One region of the Pseudomonas sp. DTU12.1 genome, then DNA from elsewhere that is predicted to be linked to it. Evidence: riboswitches for the same ligand, from Rfam matches in the RefSeq annotation. Region 1 holds a riboswitch; the other holds the start of a gene.
What was found. A riboswitch is a leader RNA that binds a small molecule or an ion and turns the genes downstream of it on or off. The one in region 1 is predicted to bind manganese.
Positions count from the first base shown of each region.

Region 2: another riboswitch for manganese. It lies ahead of GDV60_RS22440 (TMEM165/GDT1 family protein); the one in region 1 lies ahead of mntP (manganese efflux pump MntP).

Region 1 is NZ_CP045254.1:2,917,636-2,927,983, forward strand. It holds gene yddG (aromatic amino acid DMT transporter YddG) at 1-412, shown strand, start outside; gene GDV60_RS12730 (arsenic resistance protein) at 409-1,365, opposite strand; gene GDV60_RS12735 (YafY family protein) at 1,362-2,453, opposite strand; gene GDV60_RS12740 (hypothetical protein) at 2,554-3,558, shown strand; gene GDV60_RS12745 (LysE family translocator) at 3,580-4,206, opposite strand; gene GDV60_RS12750 (carbohydrate porin) at 4,302-5,534, opposite strand; gene GDV60_RS12755 (glucose/quinate/shikimate family membrane-bound PQQ-dependent dehydrogenase) at 5,643-8,048, opposite strand; gene mntP (manganese efflux pump MntP) at 8,181-8,744, opposite strand; yybP-ykoY riboswitch at 8,750-8,921, opposite strand; gene GDV60_RS12765 (sensor histidine kinase) at 8,974-10,348, opposite strand, start outside.
Region 2 is NZ_CP045254.1:5,083,381-5,093,728, forward strand. It holds gene GDV60_RS22420 (fatty acid--CoA ligase) at 1-85, opposite strand, end outside; gene GDV60_RS22425 (LysE family translocator) at 233-862, opposite strand; gene GDV60_RS22430 (2-hydroxyacid dehydrogenase) at 947-1,912, shown strand; gene GDV60_RS22435 (class I SAM-dependent methyltransferase) at 1,944-2,942, shown strand; yybP-ykoY riboswitch at 2,994-3,113, shown strand; gene GDV60_RS22440 (TMEM165/GDT1 family protein) at 3,203-3,787, shown strand; gene GDV60_RS22445 (M48 family metallopeptidase) at 3,904-4,722, opposite strand; partial or broken gene GDV60_RS27205 (HAMP domain-containing protein) at 6,029-6,223, shown strand; gene GDV60_RS27210 (methyl-accepting chemotaxis protein) at 6,338-7,081, shown strand; gene GDV60_RS22455 (SOS response-associated peptidase) at 7,450-8,070, opposite strand; gene GDV60_RS22460 (putative signal transducing protein) at 8,107-8,367, opposite strand; gene GDV60_RS22465 (CPXCG motif-containing cysteine-rich protein) at 8,379-8,561, opposite strand; gene GDV60_RS22470 (1-acyl-sn-glycerol-3-phosphate acyltransferase) at 8,705-9,868, shown strand; gene GDV60_RS22475 (hypothetical protein) at 9,988-10,245, opposite strand.

The DNA of each region.
Region 1 (10,348 bases):
TTACAGCCTGGCCCTGGGTTGCGCGATTACCTTTGCCTTGTATTGCAACGTCACACGGCGCTACGCGGGTGGGCAAAACCTGGTGGTGCTGTTTTTCATCCTCACCGCAGCGGTGCTATGGGTCAAATACGGCTTGAGTGCCGAAGTGCTGCCGGCCTTTAGCCTGGGCAGCAGCCTGGAATTGCTGGCCACGGGCGTCGCCATGGCGGGTGGTTATGCCCTGTGGAATATCGGCATCCTGCGCGGCAACCTGACGTTGCTGGCGACCGCGTCCTACGGCGCGCCGGTGTTGTCATCGGCCTTCGCCGCGCTGTGGCTGGGCGCCCACCTCACCCCGCAATTCTGGCAGGGCGCGGTGCTGGTCACGGCAGGTTCGCTGCTGTGCTGGCACGCGACGCGCGAGCAGGCCTAGGCCCGCCAGACCAGGGCCGGAATCACGCGGATATAGATCAGCTCACAGACCAACTCGATCAATGTCTGTGTGATGATCGCCGCTGCGGCCAGCATGCGCATGTCTTCCGGCAAGGCCAGTGCCAATGGCAGGACCACCAGCGAGTTGCGCGTGGCACTGCTGAAGGTGACTGAACGCGCCGTGGCCGCCGGCAGCCGGAAGGCCCGTGCCGTCAGGGCGCCAACCACCGGTGCGAGCAACATGAAGCCCAGGTACACCGGGATCACGGGCAACAACTGCTCGATCTCCCGCGCCACGAACGCGATCTGCGAGCCAATCACTACCAGCAGCACCGTCGCCATGGCCGGCACCGGCATCCACGCCCAGCCCTGGTTCCAGCGCGCAATATAGGGCGAGCGCCGCGCCCCGGCACACGTCAGCACCGCCAGCAGCAAAGGTACGGCGATCAGCAGCACAAACGCCTCGACAAACGGCCCGAGGGTGATCGTAACCGCAGCCTCACTGGGAATAAGTGTCAGGTACAACGGCAGCAGCGCCAGTTGCAGCAACAGCAGCAACGGTGTGGCGGCCAGCGTCAATCGGGCATCGCCTTTGCCAATATGGGTAAACACCACCACGTAGTCGATGCAGGGTGTCAGCAGCACCAGCAGCGCGCCGATCAGGACCGCCGGTTGATCATGCAGGCCAAGGGTAAGCGCCCAGACGAGCAGGGGGATCAACACAAAGTTGGCCACCAGCAACGCTGCGATGAAGCGTCTGTTGGCCAGGCCCTGGCGCAATTGCAGAAACGGGATTTGCAGGAACATCGCGTACATCAACACCGCAATCGCCGGAGTGACGAGGCCGCCCAGGCCCTGCGCGGCCTGAGGGGCGAGCAAGCCGCCGACGGCGGCGATAATGACCGCCACGAAATAGATCGCGATCTGGTGCTGCTCAAGCTGGTCTCGGTTCACGGAGTGTCCTTTGGCGCGGGTTCATTGCTGGCGTAAAGCGTGACGGCGCGCAGCAGAGTCTGGTGTACGTGGCTGCGCAGGGTGGCCGGGGCCAAGACTTCAATATCCGCTGCATTGCTCAGCAAAAACAGGCGCAGGCCCTGGGTGTCGTAGAGGCTGCAACTCAAGTCCCAGTGCTGGTCACCCTGGGGCACGATCACTTGGTCGTCGGTCAGCGGGTTCTCGCTCAAGCGATTATGCAGGTTGGCACTCAGGCGCAGCTTGAGCGGCACTGGTGCCTCGCCATGGATGGTCATCAGGTGCTTTTGCGCGTCCAGCGAATTGACGTCGTAATGCGGCGGGCCAGGCACATCCAGCCAACTGGTCTTCACGGCCAGCATGCGATGCAGCATCAGCGCACACAGTGTGCGCGGCCCGTTGCTGCTGTACTTGCCACGCTGATCTGCAGGCACGTACCCGGCCGGCCAATGCTCCTGCTCCACATACGCAGACAGATAGACATTGGAGTCCTGATAGGAGAGGGCCAGGGGTTTCAACAGGTACCGACATTCGACGCCGCCTGCGTCCCTGGGCAGGTAGGTCACTTCCAGGGACACGTCTTCGAGGATCGCCGTTTGAATCGTGGCCAGGTGCGTGGGGTCGTGCTTGCCCGGCTGGAGCAGGGTAAACCGCGTGCCGCTGGTGATGCGTTGGGACCAGGCCAGGGGGCGGGCCGAATGCTTGGTCATCTCCGACGCCGCGTATTCACGCAGTTCACCGAGCTGTTCGGTATGGGCGTTGAACCCAAAACGCTGGGCATGCTCGAAAATCGCTGCCAGGGTCATGGCTTCGGTGGGCGAGAGCGTCAGGTCAAAACTCTCGCGGCCGGACTTCCAGTATTTGGCTTTTTTATCCGGGCCTTTTTCCCCCACTGCCACCAGTTCGGTTTCGGTCAGGGCTTCAAGATCACGCAGGGTGGTTTTGCCATGGAGGCTGAAGTCATCGAACCACTTGCACAGCGCTGTATGGATGTCTGCGGTCTTCATCGACGTGCCGCTGCGCTGGAGAATCTTGCGCAGCGCGGTGCGGCGTCGGTGATAATTGATCATGGCCGATACTCAAAGACAAAAAGTGGGTTTATTCGCTGGGACTATGTGCTCGCTGGCAAGCAATCCCGCGATTTAGAGCGCCAGCCCACAGGAGCATTTCATGAACTGCAAAACCTATCTAGCCCTGCCACACGTTATTGCGTTCACGCGCTGGTTGGCCTCGGAGCTTGAATCCCCGGAGCTGTTCAAGCATCAGTACGTCAACCGCAAAACCGGCGTGCATTGGTCGTGCAGCAGCTTGTACAACGCATTCGAACACTACCGCTGGAACCATCCGGGCAACGCGCGCCTGGACTTTGCTCCAGGCACCAGTGCGTTCAGCAACGGCAAAGCCCTGGCAGCCTTGGGTAAAGACCTGGTGGCGGCTGCCGGCGACGACGCTCGCAGCGCAGCAGCGGCAAGTGATGTGATGCGCTGGGGTGGTGTCACGGCGCACAACGTGGACTGGTTGCAGACAAACAAGGTTGGCCTGGCGAGCATGCTGCAAACCATCGTGGCAGCGCTGGACGCCGGTGATGAGCGTGCATCGGTGTTGCGCTCCGACCAGTTGCGCTTCAACGCCGGGATGACCAAGGTGTATTCCCTGCTGTGCAAGGACTTCATTATCTATGACAGCCGCGTGGCCGCAGGCCTGGGCTGGTTGGTGGTGAAATACTGCCATGCACACGGCCTGGTAAAAGTACCGCGGGACCTCTGCTTCCCCTGGGCCAAAGCCAAGGAAGACAAAGATGCCCTCGCGCCAAAACGCCGCAATCCCGGCGGCGATGGGTTCAAGTTCACGGGTTTGCGCTCCGGGCACCACCACGCCATGTGGAACCTGCGCGCCAGCTGGTTGCTCAGTGCCGTGCTCAAGCATCCAGACGCTGCCGGCAGCCGCTTCCAGCAGGTGGCGGCGCCGAATGATCCATTGCGTGCCATGGAGGCGGCGCTGTTTATGATTGGCTATGACCTGGGCCAGGAAGCCGAGGCGCCATACCAGGAATACAGCGCCGAGTTTGCCGAGAAGATCCTAGCGGCTGCCCGTGGGAATTTTGTCGAGGTCAGTGCCGATGACCTGATTGCGCAGTTGGATGACATGCTGGCCAAGGCACGGGTGCCAGGCTAGCAATAGCATCTTTAGGCCGGTCTATTTTTGACTGAGTGCCGCCACCGAAAGCCCGGACGCGACGAAGGTCAGTCCGGCGCCCACGTTCAGGCCATTGACCACTTTTGGCTTGCGCTGCAGCCAGGTCGACAGGCGCGTCGCAAAAATCCCCATGAGCGCAAAGCCCAGTGCGGTCAACGCGGCGAACCAGGCACCGTAGACCATCATTTGCACGGTGACCGAGCCCAATGACGGGTTGACGAACTGGGGGATGAATGCGAGCACAAACAGCCCCGGCTTGGGGTTCAGCGCCGCCGACAGGAAGCCAGTGAGGAAGATGCTTTTGAGCGGTTGCCGCGCCGCCGGCTTGAAGTTGATCAGGCTGCGCGAGCGCAGGACCTTGATGCCCAGCCATAACAGGTAGCTGGCGCCGATTACCTTGACCACCCAGAAGGCCACGGCGGATGTCTGCATCAGCAGGGTCAAGCCCAGCGATGCCGTAGCCACGTGAAACAGAATCCCGGTGCCTGACGCGATCCCCGAAATGGCTGCGGCCATACGCCCTTGGCTCAGGCCCCTGGCGATTGCCAGCAGATTGTCCGGTCCGGGGGAGAGCACCAATAACAGGCAGGCAGCGCTATAGGTCAGCCAGATATCCAGTGGGAACATTGCGACAGTCCTTTCGTCAACGGTTCAAGTCCGCCATCGTGTTCCAACCGGATAACCCGGATCAAGCTTAATTCAACTGCCTGAAAGCTTGCGCTTCAGAACGTCGCCTTCACTTGCAGGCCCAGTATCAGCGCGTTGTCGATCTTCTCCCCGGAAAACGCCCCCGGTTCAATGATGTACTGCACATCCGGGCGCAGGATCAGCCAAGGCGTGGCTTGGTAGCCGTAACTCAGTTCGAGCAACTGTTCGGCACTGTCCAGGTTGGGGAAAGCATTGTCGCTGGCTTCTGCGGCCTGTTGCAGCACATCGCGGCTGCGTGGGTTGGGCACCGCACGGCCATATCCCAGGGCAACGGTGTCCCGTGGCCGGCCGGCGAACGGTTTGTACAGCACCAGGCCGGCGCCGTACCAGCGGCTGAATGGCGACGCTGCCTTGCTCGCGGCCGAGTACTGGCCGAACGCATGCAAGGTGCGGCCCTCCGAGGTCTGGGAGTTCCACAGGGCCTGGTCGATCAGCAGATAATGGCCACCGCGGCCGCTGACGTGTTTATCGCTGCCGATGCGTTGCACGTTGGAGCTGTCGTAGTAATAGCCGAGCTTGTACTCGCCGGGCAGTTCGCTGGCGTGCTTGTAGACCAGTTCGATGGGCACTACGGTGCCGGTGGTGTGCTTGGGCCCCACATGCCAGGCGCGGCTGGAGTTGCCGTTGCTTTGCGGGTCGACATTGAACGCCGCCACGCGCAATTGCCAGGCCGGCGAAAAGTCATACTTCACCCGCGCGCCCAGGTGTGCGTTGGGGTAGTTGGTCCAACCGCTGCCGCCGGACATGTTCAGCGGGTGCCCGCAGAAACCGGCGTTCATGAAGTTGCACAGGATCCCGCTGTCGAGGCCGCCCAGATCGTTGCCCATGGCCATATAACCGAGCTTGAGGTTCAGCGCCGGGGTGAACAGGGTGCGCTCATAACTCAACTCGGTAAGGCGGGTGTAGAGCCCACCGTAGTTTTCCTGGATCGGCAGGCGGTTGCCCACCAGATCCTCGGAGGCGCTATTGCCACGGCGGTCGTTGACCGTCAGTTGGATCTTGTCACCGTTGTGCAGGCCATACAGTTTGCCCAGGTCCAGCTGCACGCCAAGCTTGATGTTTTGCGAGTAACGCGCCGAACGATGCTGGCCGCCATGGGCGTTATAGGCGGTTTCGCCGCTGTAGTCGCCGGTGAACTTGATGCCTTGCTCGTCGAGCTGATGGCGCAGCCCACCCCAGTCGCCGGTGAGGGTGCTGCCGTAGGCGGGCAATATGGCGCCCAGCAGCAGGCTGCCGAGCAAGCGGATAGAGAGAGTATTCAACGCGAGGTCTTCCTGGAAAAATCACACTATCAGTGGGAGCCGGGAAGTCCGGCTCCCACCTTCAAACAGCGGCGCATACGCGCCGCGTGGGGCTCAAGGCAGGGCGTAGGCGATTACGTAGTCGCCACGGTCGGTGGACTGGCGCGCGCCACCGGCCGTGATGACCACATATTGCTTGCCGGTCTTGGGTGACACGTAAGTCATCGGCCCACCCTGGCTGCCCACGGGCAGGCGGGCTTTCCAGGCTTCCTCGCCATTGGCGCTGTTGAAGGCGCGCAGGTAGAAGTCCTGGGTGCCGGCGATAAACACCAGGCCGCCCTGGGTGGACAGGGTACCGCCCAGGGTCGGCAGGCCCACCTTGATCGGCAGGTGCATGCGAATGCCCAGCGGGCCGGTGTCTTCAACCGTGCCAACGGGTACTTGCCAGGCAATTTTCTGGGTTTTCATGTCGATGGCGGTCAAGGTGCCGAATGGCGGTGCCTGGCACGGAATGCCGGCCACCGACAGGAAGCGGTTCTTGTTCACGGCGTAGGGCGTGCCCTTGAGCGGGACCGCGCCCATCCCGGTGTTCAGCGCTTCACCACCGGAGGAGGTCTGGGCCTTGTTCTGCGACGGGATCATCTGGATCCACAGGCCCAGGCGCATATCGTTGACGAAGATAAAGCCATGCACCGGGTCGGTGGAAATGCTGCCCCAGTTCATACCGCCCAGGGAACCCGGGAAGCTCAGTGACTTATCGGTACCCGGTGCGGTGTACAAGCCTTCGTAGCGCATGCTTTTGAAGTCGATGCGGCACAGCAACTGGTCATAGGGGGTTGCGCCCCACATGTCCGATTCGCTCAGGGTTTGCGCGCCGATCTGCGGCATGCCCACGGACCTTGGCTGGGTGGGGGAGTATGGCTCATTGGGAATATTGGCAGCCTTGACGGGCACTTCTTCTACAGCGGTCAGCGGCTTGCCGGTGGCGCGGTCCAGTACATACATCTGCCCGGCCTTGGTGCCGATCACCACGGCCGGTACGGTCTTGCCGTCGGCCAGGGTGAAGTCGATCAGGCTCGGTTGCATCGGCAGGTCGAAGTCCCAGAGGTCGTTGTGGACGGTCTGGTACACCCACTTTTCTTCACCGGTGGAGGCGTCCAGCGCCAGTACGGAGGCGCCGTATTTGTGGTTGAGCTGGGTGCGTTCGACACCATAGATATCGGTGGACGAGCTGCCCATCGGCAGGAATACAGTATTCATCAGCGGGTCATAGGACATCGGCGCCCAGCTGTTGGGGGTGCTGCGCACATAGGTACTGTCTGCGGCAGGCGCTTGCTTGTCTTCAGGGTTGCCCGGGTCGAACGCCCAGCGCATTTGCCCGCTGATCACATCAAAACCGCGGATCACGCCGCCTGGCATATCGGTCTGGACGTTATCGGCGACGCGCCCGCCAACCACCACGGTGGTGCCGGCCATCAAGGGCGCCGAGGACAGCTGGTAATAGCTGTCCGGCACGTTGCCCAGGCCGGCTTTCAGATCCACTTGGCCGTGGTTGCCAAAGCCTTCGCAGAACTCACCAGTATCGGCATCCACCGCAATCAGCCGTGCATCGATGGTATTGGTCAACAGGCGTCGCTGGCATTGCGCACCGGCGGGCACGCTGGCGGCAATGATCGGCGAGCTGTTGGCCTGGGTCGGTTGGGCGATGGGCGCACTGGCGTCGAAATAGGCCATGCCACGGCAGCGCTGCCATACCGCCGATTGGGCGTTGATGCTGTTCTTCCACAGCTCTTTGCCGGTGTCGGCATCCAGCGCGATCAGGTTGTTATGGGGCGTGCAGATAAACACCTTGTTGCCGATCTGCAGGGGCGTGAGTTGATCTTCGGCGCCGTTGCCGTCGCTGATGGCCACATCACCGGTGCGATAGGTCCAGGCCACCTTGAGCTTGTCGACGTTGCTGCGATTGATCTGGTCCAGGGCGGCAAAACGGCTGCCGCCTTCGGTGTTGCCGTAGTGTGCCCAGTCCTTCTGCGCCTCTGCCGGCGCAACGGGTGTCAAGCCTGGGCCATCGCCGTTTGGTGCGACGCTGGGGTGGGCGACAAACATATTGCCCGCCGCCACGGCCAATGCCACCGCCAGCACGCCCGCTACACCGTAGGCACCACGGCCTGCGGCCGGTGCCAGCCACGGATAGACCAGCGCTACCGCCAGGCCAATAACGGCGAACATGAACAGCCGCGAAAACAGTGGCCAGAACACCAGGCCTACATCCAATACAGCCCACACGGCAGTGCCGAGCAGAAAGGCAGCGAACAACCAGGCACCCGCCGGTTTGCGCTGTGCAATCAACAGACCCGCGATGGCCATGGCCACGCCGCCGACCAGGAAGTAGCCCGAGCCTCCCAGGCTCAGCAGTTTTGCGCCGCCGACAGCCAAGGCCACGCCGAGCAGGACGATAATGACGCCCAAGCCCAGCAACAGGAATCGAGAGGCGCCAGTGGCGCGGTGTGTGTGTTTCATGTCGAGAAAGCCCGAGGGTGATGGTCCAGGGGGGTAATGATAGCAAGCTAATTAACTGCTTGGTACATTCTATCTGCGCCCAAAAGCAAAAGCCCCGATTAACGGGGCTTTTGCTGGGTACAAGGTCGCGAGTCAGACGGACAGGTGCTCATACAAAATCGTTGCACCGACGATCATCAGTACCACGCCGCCGACGATCTCTGCGCGCTTGCCGAACACGGTGCCCAGGACCCGGCCGAGCATCACGCCGATGGTGACCATGGTCATGGTCGCCAGGCCGATGGCGGCGGCGGCCACCCAGATATTCACATCGACAAACGCCAGGCCGACACCGACCGCGAGGGCATCGATACTGGTGGCAAATGCGGTGACGGCGAGGACCAGGAAGGAGTGCTGGGCGCTTTTCTCTTCGGCCTCGTCTTCATGCTTGAGGCCGTTGTAAATCATGTGCAGGCCCAATACCACCAGCAAGGTAAAGGCGATCCAGTGGTCCCAGTTTTCCACCCAGCGCGTGGCGGCTTGGCCGATCAGCCAGCCGATGATCGGGGTGATGGCTTCGATGACGCCGAAAATCAGGCCGGTGCGCAGCGCTTCGGCCAGGCGAGGTTTGTGCAGGCTTGAGCCTTTGCCGATAGCAGCGGCAAAGGCATCCGTGGACATGGCCAGGGCCAGGAGAATCAGGGAAACAGGATTCACGGGTGATCTTCCAGTCGGGCTATGAGTCAACGACACAACCACACGCCCGACTTTAGGCATGGATGTGTCGCTGGTCTCACCAACCAAAAGGTGTTCGTACCACGGCAGGTTGCCGAGAATGTTGATACGAACGCTTGCGAAAGGCTCACAAGCAGGCTACTCCCCAACGAGGTCCGGGATCTTATGCGCACACACATGAAAAAAACGTCAAAGCCCGCCAGCAAGCCGCTCAACTTGAATGAAGCGGCGCGCCTTGGTTGATCCGCAGTTCAGCGCATAGCCCGCCCTGGGGCAGGTTGTACAACTGCAGGCTGCTGTCGATCTTGTTGACGATCATCTGCACAATCGCCAGTCCCAACCCGGCGCCGTTGCCGTGCCCCTGGGTGTAGAAGCGCTCGAACAGGCGCGCATACTCACCCTCATCGATACCGGGGCCGGCATCCTCGACGCTGATATACACCGCTCCGCAGCCTTGCGGTTGTACTTGGACCCTGACCTCGCTGCCAGGCGGGGCGAAGTTCAGGGCGTTGGTCACCAGGTTCTGAAGGGCGATGGCCAGGGCAATGGGGTCGGTCTTGACCAGGCAGTGGTGGTCGCTGTCGAGGATCAGCTCGATATCCTTTGCCAGCGCCAGGGGTGCCAGTTCGGCCAGTTCCTCCCGCACCAGCTCGGTCAGTTCCACTTCGCATCGCTCGGGGTTGGCCAGGTGCGGCTCGATACGCGCCATGGTCAGCAACTGACTGGCGATGCGCGTGGCGCGGTCGACGGCGCTGACCAGAAACTCCAGGGCTTCCTCCCGTTGCTGTGGGGTGCCGGCCATCTGGGCGTTTTGCGCATGGATCCGCAGGATCGCCAGAGGCGTGCGCAGCTCGTGGGCGGCATCGGCGATAAAACGTCGTTCTCGCGCCAGCAGGTTGTCGATCTGTTGCAACAGGCGATTGAGCGCGGTCTGCATGGGTTCGAGGTCGTGGGGCAGGGGACGCAGATTGAGCGGTTTGAGGGTTTCGGTAGTGCGTCCACGGATGGTACGGGCCATTGCGCGCAACGGCTGCAACCCCCAGCCGATGGTCAGCCAGATCAAGGTGGCCAGCAGCGGCACGCCAATCACACTGGGCCACAGCGTATGGCCGACGATGCGCTGGATCAGGTCCTGGCGAATGTCATCACGCTCGCCCACCCAGATCAGCAGTCCTTGCTGTGGGTCCTTGAGCAGGAAGGCGCACCAGTCGTGGCCGTTGTCCATCAGGTCGTGGGCGCCGAGGGTCGCCGGTGGTGCCTTCAGTTCCGGGGCTTCGGCCGAGCGCACCAGCAATTGGCCGTCAGTGCGCCACACCTGGAATGTCAGGCGGGTTTCGTAAGGGTGCGCTGCTCCAGTGTCGCCCACGCGGCTCATGGCTGCGTCGAAGGCCTGGTAGAGCCGGTTCCAATCGTTGTCCCCCGGCGCACGTTGTGCCAGCACCCCTTGCAGCAGGCGCGCACTTTGCGCGAGCTGGGCGTCATACACCTCTTCTATCTCGTGGTGGCTGTCGCGCAGCACCAGCCAACTGATCAGCACATCGCCCAGCAGAACGAGGATCAGCACCGGCACCAGAATGCGTGTACGT
Region 2 (10,348 bases), 2.2 Mb from region 1:
GGGCACCCGACATCAACAGGCGCTTGATCAACAGCGGGTATTGGTAGGCGCCTTCTGCGGGCGGGATAACACGAGTCTGCAACATACGAATCCCTTTTTATGACTGCACGGTCTTGGCTAAAGGATTTGCACTGTAGAGACCTTGCACGCCGGCCAAATCAGCCGAAGGAATGATTTGCAGAGCGGGATGAATGCTAGCTTTGCGCCAGCATTCATTCAGCCGATGACGCGCCTAGCGCTCAGTGAGGGCCACTTTTACACCGATAGCAATCAGCACTGCGCCCATGCTCCGGTCAAACCAATGGCCCATGCGCGCAAAGCCGGCGCGCACGCGTTGTTGGCTGAACAGCATTGCCACCATGCAAAACCACAGGGCGGTGGCCACGGCCAGGTACAGGCCATAACCGGCCTGGATCGCCAGCGGCGTGTGGGGGTTGATCACCACGGTGAACAGCGACAGGAAAAACAGCGTGGCCTTGGGGTTCAAGCCATTGGTCACAAAGCCCGAGGTAAAGGCGCCGCGGGCAGTGCGCTCGCCCACTTCGCGGTGCAGGTCTTCTTCACTGGCAGGCTTGGCCGGTTGCGCACGCAGGGCCTTGAAGCCGATGTACAGCAGGTAGGCTGCCGCAGCCCATTTCAGGGCGTTGAACAGCACGATGGACTGGGACACGATCAAGCCGATACCGAGCAGCGAGTAGCCGACATGCAGGAAAATCGCCGAGCCGACGCCCAGCGCCGTCCAGGTACCCGCGCGGCGGCCATGGGTCACGCTCTCGCGTACCACCACGGCAAAGTCCGGCCCGGGACTGGCCACGGCCAGCAGGTGAATCAACGCCACGGTCAAAAACTCGGTGAGGTACATGCACACTCCAAGAAGTAACTGATTATTTCATCTGGTAGGCTCGGCAGATTACGCCTTCGAACCCTGTCGCAAAAGGTACAGTTGATGACGAACAATCGCCGCGCCGTCTTCCTTGATCACCCTTCCCTGGACCAGGGGGACCTTGACCTCAGCGAGTTGCGGGAAGTTTTCAGCGACTTGCAGCTGTGCGAGCAGACCTCGGCGGACCAGGTGGTCGAGCGCCTGCAAGGTGCCCAGGTAGCGATCAGTAACAAGATCCTGCTCAACGCCCAGACCCTGGCCGCCTGCCCCGACCTGAAGCTGATCCTGATCGCCGCCACCGGCACCAACAACGTCGACCTGGCCGCCGCCCGTGCCCAGGGTATTACCGTAAGTAACTGCCAGGGCTACGGCACACCTTCGGTGGCGCAACATACGATCATGCTGCTGCTCAACCTCGCCACACGCCTGAAGGACTATCAAAAAGACGTCGACGCCGGTCTGTGGCAGCAAGCCAAGCAGTTCTGCCTGCTGGATTACCCGATTGTCGAGCTGGAAGGTAAAACCCTGGGTTTGCTCGGCCACGGCGAACTGGGCGGCGCCGTCGCGCGCCTGGCCGAAGCCTTTGGTATGCGCGTGGTGCTGGGAGCCATTCCTGGCCGCCCGGCCCGTGCAGATCGGGTACCGCTGGATGAACTGCTGCCGCAAATCGACGCCCTGACCCTGCATTGCCCGCTCAATGAACACACGCGTCACTTTATCGGTGCCCGCGAGTTGGCGCTGCTCAAGCCGGGCGCGTTTGTGGTCAACACCGCACGCGGTGGCCTGATCGATGAACAAGCCTTGGCCGATGCCTTGCGCGGCGGTCATCTGGGCGGCGCGGCCACCGATGTGCTGAGCGTCGAACCGCCGACCACCGGCAACCCACTGCTGGCCGGCGACATCCCGCGGCTGATCATCACCCCCCACAGTGCCTGGGGCAGTCGCGAGGCGCGGCAACGGATCGTCGGCCAATTGACCGAAAACGCCCGAGGCTTTTTCAGCGGCGCACCGCAGCGCGTCGTCAGTTGATAAACTGCGCTCCTTTTTCAGGGAGCAGACCATGGATCCGCGCAGTGAAGTACTGCTTCGTCAGGCCGAACTTTTTCAAGGCAACGTGTTGCTGGCCGGCCTGCCCGCCGACGACCTGCTGGGGCGGCTGCCCAATGCCCATGGCTGGTGCTGGCATGCCGGCGACCAGGCGGCGCTGGATGCACGGTTTGCCGAGCGCAGCCATTTCGGGGTGAATGTGCCGGATCGCGCATTCGATACGGCGGTGGTGTTCCTGCCCAAGTCCAAGGACCTGGCTGATTACATCCTCAAGGCCGTGGCCGCCCGTCTGCCGGGCGCCGAACTGTACCTGGTGGGCGAAAAACGCGGCGGCATCGAAAGCGCCGCCAAGCAACTGAACGCCTTTGGCAAACCACGCAAGCTCGACAATGCGCGGCACTGCCAACTGTGGCTGGCTACCGTGGCCGACGCCCCGCCAGCCCCCGAACTGGCGAGCCTGGCCCAAGTCTTTGAAGTGCCACTGGCCGACGGCCCGCTCAAGGTCGTCAGCCTGCCGGGCGTGTTCAGCCATGGCCGCCTGGATCGCGGCACCGCACTGTTGCTGGAACACCTGGACAAACTGCCCAGCGGTCATCTGCTGGACTTCGGCTGTGGCGCCGGCGTGCTGGGCGCGGCGGTCAAGCGGCGCTACCCGCACAACACCGTGACGCTGCTTGATGTGGACGCCTTCGCCACCGCCAGCAGTCGCCTGACACTGGAGGCCAATGGCCTGGAAGGCGACGTGCTGACCGGCGATGGCATCGACGCCGCGCCCATGGGCCTGGATGCGATTCTGAGCAACCCGCCGTTCCATGTCGGGGTGCATACGGACTATTTCGCAACGGAAAACCTGCTGCGAAAAGCACGCCAACATCTGAAAAACGGCGGCGAACTTCGGCTAGTTGCCAATAGCTTCCTGAAGTATCAACCGCTGATCGAAGAGCATCTGGGCGTCTGCGCAGTCAAGGCTGAGGGCCAGGGTTTTCGCATCTACCGCGCCAAGCGCGGCTGACGGGCGTTTGAAAAAGAAGGCTTGCCGAATGGATTTTGCCAAGGCAGAATCCGCTCCGTCCTAGGGGAGTAGTCTCCCACGAGCAACATGCTCGTCCGGCATACGTCAACATACTTGGTCAGCAGACCATGGCGTATGCGACCCAGGAGTCCGCACAGACGGACCGGGGTTTGACAAGACCTATGACACGCACACCTTACCCGGGGCGGGAAGGCTGTACGTGTCATAGCCGTGTCGACCCGCCCCTGGAAACCTACCTGATGCTGGATTCACTTCTCGTTCCTACCGCAATCGTTGCCTTGGCCGAAATCGGCGACAAGACGCAGTTGCTCGCGCTTATTCTTGCCGCACGCTTTCGCAAACCATGGCCGATCATCGCCGGCATCATCGCCGCGACCCTGGCCAACCACGCCGCCGCCGGTGCCGTGGGCGCCTGGTTTGGCAGTTTCTTCTCGGACGCGGTGCTGCACTGGATCCTCGCCGCGAGCTTCTGCGCCACGGCCTTGTGGACCCTGGTGCCAGACAAACTCGACGATGACGAGGCCAGCACCTCACGCAAGTTCGGGCCGTTCCTGACCACACTGATTGCGTTCTTTATCGCGGAAATCGGTGACAAGACGCAGATCGCCACAGTGATGCTGGCGGCGCAATATCCGGAGTTGTGGCTGGTGATTATCGGCACCACCTTAGGGATGCTGATTGCCAACGTGCCGGTGGTTCTGGCGGGGAATTTCGCGGCAGAGAAACTGCCATTGACCCTGATTCGGCGCCTGGCGGCCTCGGCGTTCTTCATCCTGGCGCTGGTGGCGGTGTACAAGGCCATGCAAAGCAGCGGCTGGATCTGATGTGGTGTGCGGGCTTGCCCGCGATAACAGTGGCTCAGTTGATAAATATGTAACTGATACACCGCTATCGCAGGCAAGCCAGCTCCCACATTTGGCGCTTCACACAGTCCGAGCTATCAGGACTTCTTGGCCTGTTGGTAAAGCGGCATCACCTTGGGAATCGCCGCCTGCAGCGAAGCGATCCGGCTGCTGGAGGCCGGGTGGGTGCTCATGAATTCAGGCGGTGCGCCTTCCGAGGCCTTGGCCATCTTGTTCCACAGCGTGATCGCGGCGTTCGGGTTGTAACCGGCGCGGGCCGACAGTTCCAGGCCAATCAGGTCGGCTTCGTTTTCATTGCTGCGGCTGTTGGGCAAGGTCATGCCGTAGTTGGCCACCGTGTCGGCCAGCGCCATGCTGTCCTGGCCCAGGCCCAGCAATGCGCCGGCGCCTTGCTTGGCCATCTCGATGCCATAGGCCTTGGACATGGCTTCACGGCCATGTTCACGCAGGGCGTGGGCAATTTCATGGCCCATGACCGCGGCCAATTCATCATCGGTCAACTTGAGCGTGTCGATCAGCCCACTGTAGACAAAGATCTTGCCGCCAGGCCCGCAGTTGGCGTTCATCTCGTCGCTCTTGATCAGGTTCACTTCCCACTTCCACTGCGCCGCATCCGGGCGGAAGGTGGGGGCCTGGGCGATCAGCCGCTTGGCAATGGCCTGCACGCGCTTGGCGTTGGCGCTGGTCTTGTCCACCAAGCCCTTGCCGCTGGCTTCGCCCAGGGTCTGCTGGTACGACTGCGCGTACATCTGGTCGACTTCCTGGCTCGACAGCATGCTGAACATGTACTGCTTGCGCTCCACACCCACGGCACCGCCGCTGGTGGTGTTGACCGACTGGCAACCGGCGAGCAGCAGGGCTGCGCTCAATGCCGTTACCGCCAAATATTTTTTCATGCACATTCTCCCTGAAAACATGGCGCGTATCGTAGGCCCTCCTCTGTATCGGCGCTAGATACACCAGACGCTTAACCGCTAATTTCAGACTCCCCCCACGCCCATGACCATTCTATAAGCGACATTCCTGATTCTTTTGCAGGGCAGCGCCTCATGTCTGCCGGGCCTGTGGCCGATATAAAAAAGGCAGATCATGCCCCCAGCGCCCGGAGCCATCATGAAATTCAAGTCGATTCAGTTTTCTGTCGCGGCATTGGCCGGAGCCATTGTCCTGAGCGTCGTGGCGGCCCTGGTGCTGTACGCGCTGTTCGCCGGCGCACGGACCCAGGAAATGGTGCAGCAACGTACCCAGGCGCAATTTGAGCAAGTCATCGAACAACGTCTTACGGCATTGGCGCAAACCCAGGCCACCCTTATCCAGCGCGAACTGGAAGCGCCACTGGTGACCGCCAAAGGCCTGGCCACCACCAATGCGCTGATGGGCATGAAAGACGCAAACGGCGCCGCCCCGCTGCAGGTCAGTCGTGAACAACTGATGAACCTGCTGCACGAAACCGTGGTGCGCAACCCGAAAATCCTCGGTTCCTATATCGCCTGGGAACCCAATGCCATCGACCACAATGACGCCAATTACCTGAACTCCACCGTGGTTGGTGTAGAACCCAGCAACGGGCGCTTCATGCCCTGGTGGTTCCGCAACCAGGACGGCAGCCTGGGCCTGGAAAAACTCGCCGACCTGACTGACCAGAAAATCCTCTCCACCGGCATTCGCGCCAGCGAGTACTACCTCTGCTCCAAGGAAACCCAGAAGCCCTGCGCCATCGACCCGGCCCCCTATCGTGTGGGCAACACCACAGTGATGCTGGCCTCGTTTATCGAACCGATCATGGTCGACGGCGCGTTCCAGGGCATCGTCGGCGCCGATCTGTCGGTGAATTTCATCCAGGAAATGCTCACCGCAGCCGACCAGAAGCTTTACAACGGCGCCGGTGAAATGGCACTGATTTCCAACAACGGCCGCCTGGTGGCCTACACCCAGGACCCTAGCAAGCTGGGGGAAAAGGCCAGCGACCTGCTCGACAAAAATGAACTGGACAACCTCGGCCAACTGAAAACCGGTGAGGTGCGCTACGACATCGACCAGGCCAACGGGCATATCGAGTTGTTCCTGCCCTTTAACATCGGCCAGACCGATGCGCGCTGGACCCTGATGCTGCAACTGCCCCTGGGCGCGGTCATGGCCGACCTGCACACCCTGCAAGGCGACCTCGAGGCCCAACGCAAAACCGATATTTTCGGCATGACCATGGTCGGCCTGTTGATTGCTGGCATCGGCCTGCTGGTGATCTGGCTGGTGGGCCATGGCATTGCCCGGCCGCTCAAGCAAATGGTGGCGATGCTCAATGACATCGCCCAGGGCGAAGGCGACCTGACGCGCCGCCTGACCAGTGACCGCGCCGATGAACTGGGCGCGATTGCCGCGGGCTTCAACACCTTCCTGATCAAGTTGCAGGGCATGATTACCCAGGTGGTCAGTTCGGTGCAGAAGGTCAGCGACTCCTCGGAGCACACCGCCGATATCGCCATCCGCACCAACCAGGGCGTGCACAAACAGATGGTCGAGATCGACCAGGTCGCCACTGCCGTGCACGAAATGACTGCCACCGCCCAAGACGTGGCGCGCAATGCCACCCAGGCCGCCCAGGCTGCCACCCACGCGGACCAGGCCGCGAGCCAGGGCATGCAGATCGTGCGCGACACCTCCACATCCATCGGCGCCCTGGCCCTGGAGATAGGCAAAGCCGTGGGCGTGGTCCAAACCCTGGCCAAGGACAGCGAAAACATCAATGCCATCCTGATTGCTATCCGCGGCATTGCCGAGCAGACCAACCTGCTGGCCCTCAACGCCGCAATCGAAGCCGCCCGGGCTGGCGAGCAGGGCCGGGGGTTTGCGGTAGTAGCCGATGAAGTGCGCAACCTGGCGCAGAAAACCCAGAAAGCCACCGAAGAAATCCAGACCATGATCCAGCAACTGCAGCAAGGCACGCGGGACGTGGTGCGGGTCATGGAAGACAGCCAGCAGCGCACCGATGAAAGCGTGCACCATGCCGCCAAGGCCGCCCAGGCTCTGGAGACCATCACCCAGGCCGTATCGGTGATCAATGATATGAACACGCAGATTGCCAGTGCAGCGGAAGAACAGAGCGCGGTGGCCGAGGACATCAACCGGAATGTGATCAATATCGGCCAGGTGGCCAACGAAGTGGCAGGCGGTGCCGATGAGTCCAGTGCCGCGAGCGCGGGGCTGACCCAGTTGGCGGAGCAGCAGCGGCGGTTGATCAATCAGTTCAAGGTCTGAAGGCTTTAGTGGACTTTAGGGCCTCATCGCTGGCAAGCCAGCTCCCACATGTGATGTGTGAATACATTCAAATGTGGGAGCTGGCTTGCCAGCGATGGCCATAAGTATCTACACAACTTTGCCGCAACGCCTAAATCCAGGCAGATAGCGCAGTTGTGGCGAGCGGGCTTGCCCCGCGCTGGGCTGCGAAGCAGCCCCAGTAAGCCGTATGCGGTGTATCAGATACTCCGTAGCGGCTGGTTTTAGGGCTGCTTCGTAGCCCAGCGCGGGGCAAGCCCGCTCGCCACAGGAGAGTTCGTCAGTTTCTGAAAGTTGTGTAGATACCTATGCAGCGATGGTGGCAGTACATCCCCCCACAACCTTCAAGCTCACCCCGGAGTAAGGCATTCCGGCCCATTGAGCTTGGGATCATTGACCATATTAGCCAGCACCCGCTCGCGCAACGCGGTGGGCTCACCGGCCAGCAATCCCTGCAACACATGCAACGACGTCTCGGGATCCAGCCAGGCCTCCTGCCCCGCCGCATCCAGAATCAACGGCCGGCGCTGGCTCTGCGCCGCCTGGGTAACCACCGCCGCGCTCAGCCATACCTGCTCCTGCACTGGGTAGGCCTCCCAGATCGCCGCAAAAAACAGGGTCGAACCCTCCCCCGGCGTCAACCAGTACGGGCGCTTGCGCTGGGTGCCGCGCCATTCATAAAAGCCATTGGCCGGCAGCAGGCAACGGCGCAGGCGAAAGGCCTCGCGAAACATCGGCTGTTCGGCCAGGGTTTCGGCGCGGGCGTGGGCCGGGGTGCGGGACAGATCGGTCAACCACGGCGGCGTCAGCCCCCAACGGGCCCGCGCCAGGGTGCGCTGGCCGTCAGTGGCGCGCTGGATCAGCACCGAATCATTGGGGGAAATATTCCACTGGGCCTGTTGATCCGCCGGGAAACCCGGCAAGGCAGCAAAGGCGGGATTCCAGCGAAACAGGGCATAACGTCCACACATGGGGCAACACGACTCTTGGGTAAACCGGTCGACAGCCTAACAGACCAGCACGTCGGGGTAGCTGTCGGGTTCGTCGCCGGGCAATGGTTGCGCACCGATATACGCAGTAATCAGCTCGCGGGCGTAGGTGGCCTGGTCGTTCTCCACCTCCAGGCCCAACAGGCCGAAAATCGGCAGCTCACCCGTGCCACCGAGCAGATGGCGCCCCACCAGATGGGCATCGATGCCTTCGCTGGCGAGCATTTGCTGCAACAACTCACCTTCCATCAGGTTTTCCGGCTCGTAGATTCGTTGCATGGCCGCCCCCTTTACTCGTTCTCGCTGCGCACTTCGAGCATCCATTCGTCGCCATGTACCTGCAGGTCGAAAATGACCGGCCGACAGCACACCTGGCAGTCTTCTACATAGTTCTGGTCACCGCCGGACAAATCCACGCTTGTCTCGATCCGTTCACCACAATAAGGACAATCGTACAGCGCACTTTCGAGCATCGCGGTCTCCCAGGTGACTTGTGCGTATAATCGCCGGTCTATTTGCAGGGCTTTTTCGTTTGATGCCATTTGTTCAGACCTTGCCCTGTCACTTATCGATCCAAACCTTTACTTACCCTAGCCGTTTCTAACAAGAGAGCATGATGGGCGAATTCGATACCATCCGACCTTACAACGACAGCGAAGTCCCGGCAGTGCTGGCCCGGCTGTTCAGTGACAAGGCCTTTCTGGACATCCTGACCCACTTTCGCTTCCCGCGCTTTGCCGGCGCCTTTGGCTGGCTGCTCAAGCCGCTGATCGCCCAGAAGCTGCGCCGTGAGTTCGCCGGTGTCACCACCGTCGCCACCTTGCAGGACAAAGTCGAGTTTTACGTCGACCACACCATTGACCGGGCGACCGACGGCGTCACCTATACCGGGGTCGAGCAGCTCAAGTCCGGCACGGCCTACGTGTTCCTGGCCAACCACCGCGATATCGTGATGGACCCGGCCTTCGTCAACTATGCGGTGTACCACGCCGGCCTGCCAACACCGCGTATTGCCATCGGTGACAACCTGCTGCAGAAGCCGTTTGTCAGCGACCTGATGCGCCTGAACAAGAGTTTTATCGTGCACCGCTCCATCACCGGGCGGCGCGAGAAAATGGCGGCGTATCAGTTGCTGTCGGCCTACATCAACCATTCGATCCGCAACGACTGCCAGTCGATCTGGATCGCCCAGGCCGAAGGTCGCGCCAAGGATGGGGATGATCGCACCGAGTCGGCGATCCTCAAGATGTTCCATATGAGCCGCAAGGACGAGCCATTCGCCGACGTCATCCTGTCGCTGAACCTGACGCCAGTGTCCATCAGCTACGAATACGACCCGTGCGACGCCGCCAAGGCCCGTGAGCTGTATATCCGCGCCACCACCGGGACCTACACCAAGGCGCCAGGTGAGGATGACGTGAGCATTGCCCTGGGCATCACCGGCTACAAGGGCCGGGTCCATATCAACTTTGCGCCGCCCATCACCGAGCGTTTTGAAGACACCAAGCTGCTGGCCATCGAGATGGACCGGCAGATTCTCGGCGGGTATCGGTTGTTTCCAGTGCACTACCTGGCGTATGCACAGTGGAGCGACGCCGACCCGCAGCTGCAGGTGCCGACGGCGGCCGAGGTATTCCCGGCGGACGAATTGGCCAAGGCGAAAGCGGAGTGGGAACGGCGTTTGAATGCCTGCCCGGCAGAGCACCGACCGTATCTGGTGCTGCAATATGCGACGCCAGTGCGTAATCAGTACCGGGTCAAAGCCGGGATCCCCCTTTAAACTACCGTCTAAATGTGGGAGCGGGCTTGCTCGCGAAAGCGGTGGATCAGTTAGTACAGATTTGACTGATCCACCGCTTTCGCGAGCAAGCCCGCTCCCACAGTTGTTTTGTGGTGTTTTTACAGTCGAGTACTGAGCCAGGACAGCAGCAACGCCAGGCTAAGACAGGCAAAGCTAATGCGATAGCCAAGGCGATGACTGCGCTCGGCACGCACATCCAGAAACAACATCGGCTGGTCGATGGCCCGCTCTTCGCTCTGTGCGGCCAGATTGGCCATTGCGCGTTGTTCGCGCAGCCGAGTGATGAACAGCAGCCCCGCGCCAGGGCACGCAATCAGCAGTGCAGCGGTATTGATCAGTAGCGCAGACAACGGCATTTCAAACCCCAGTGTGACAATTGTCCATCCAGATGCGCTCTCCCGCGCATTGCAGCTCCCTGCCCCCATTGACGAGCAATGTATCGGGTAATTTACAACGTCA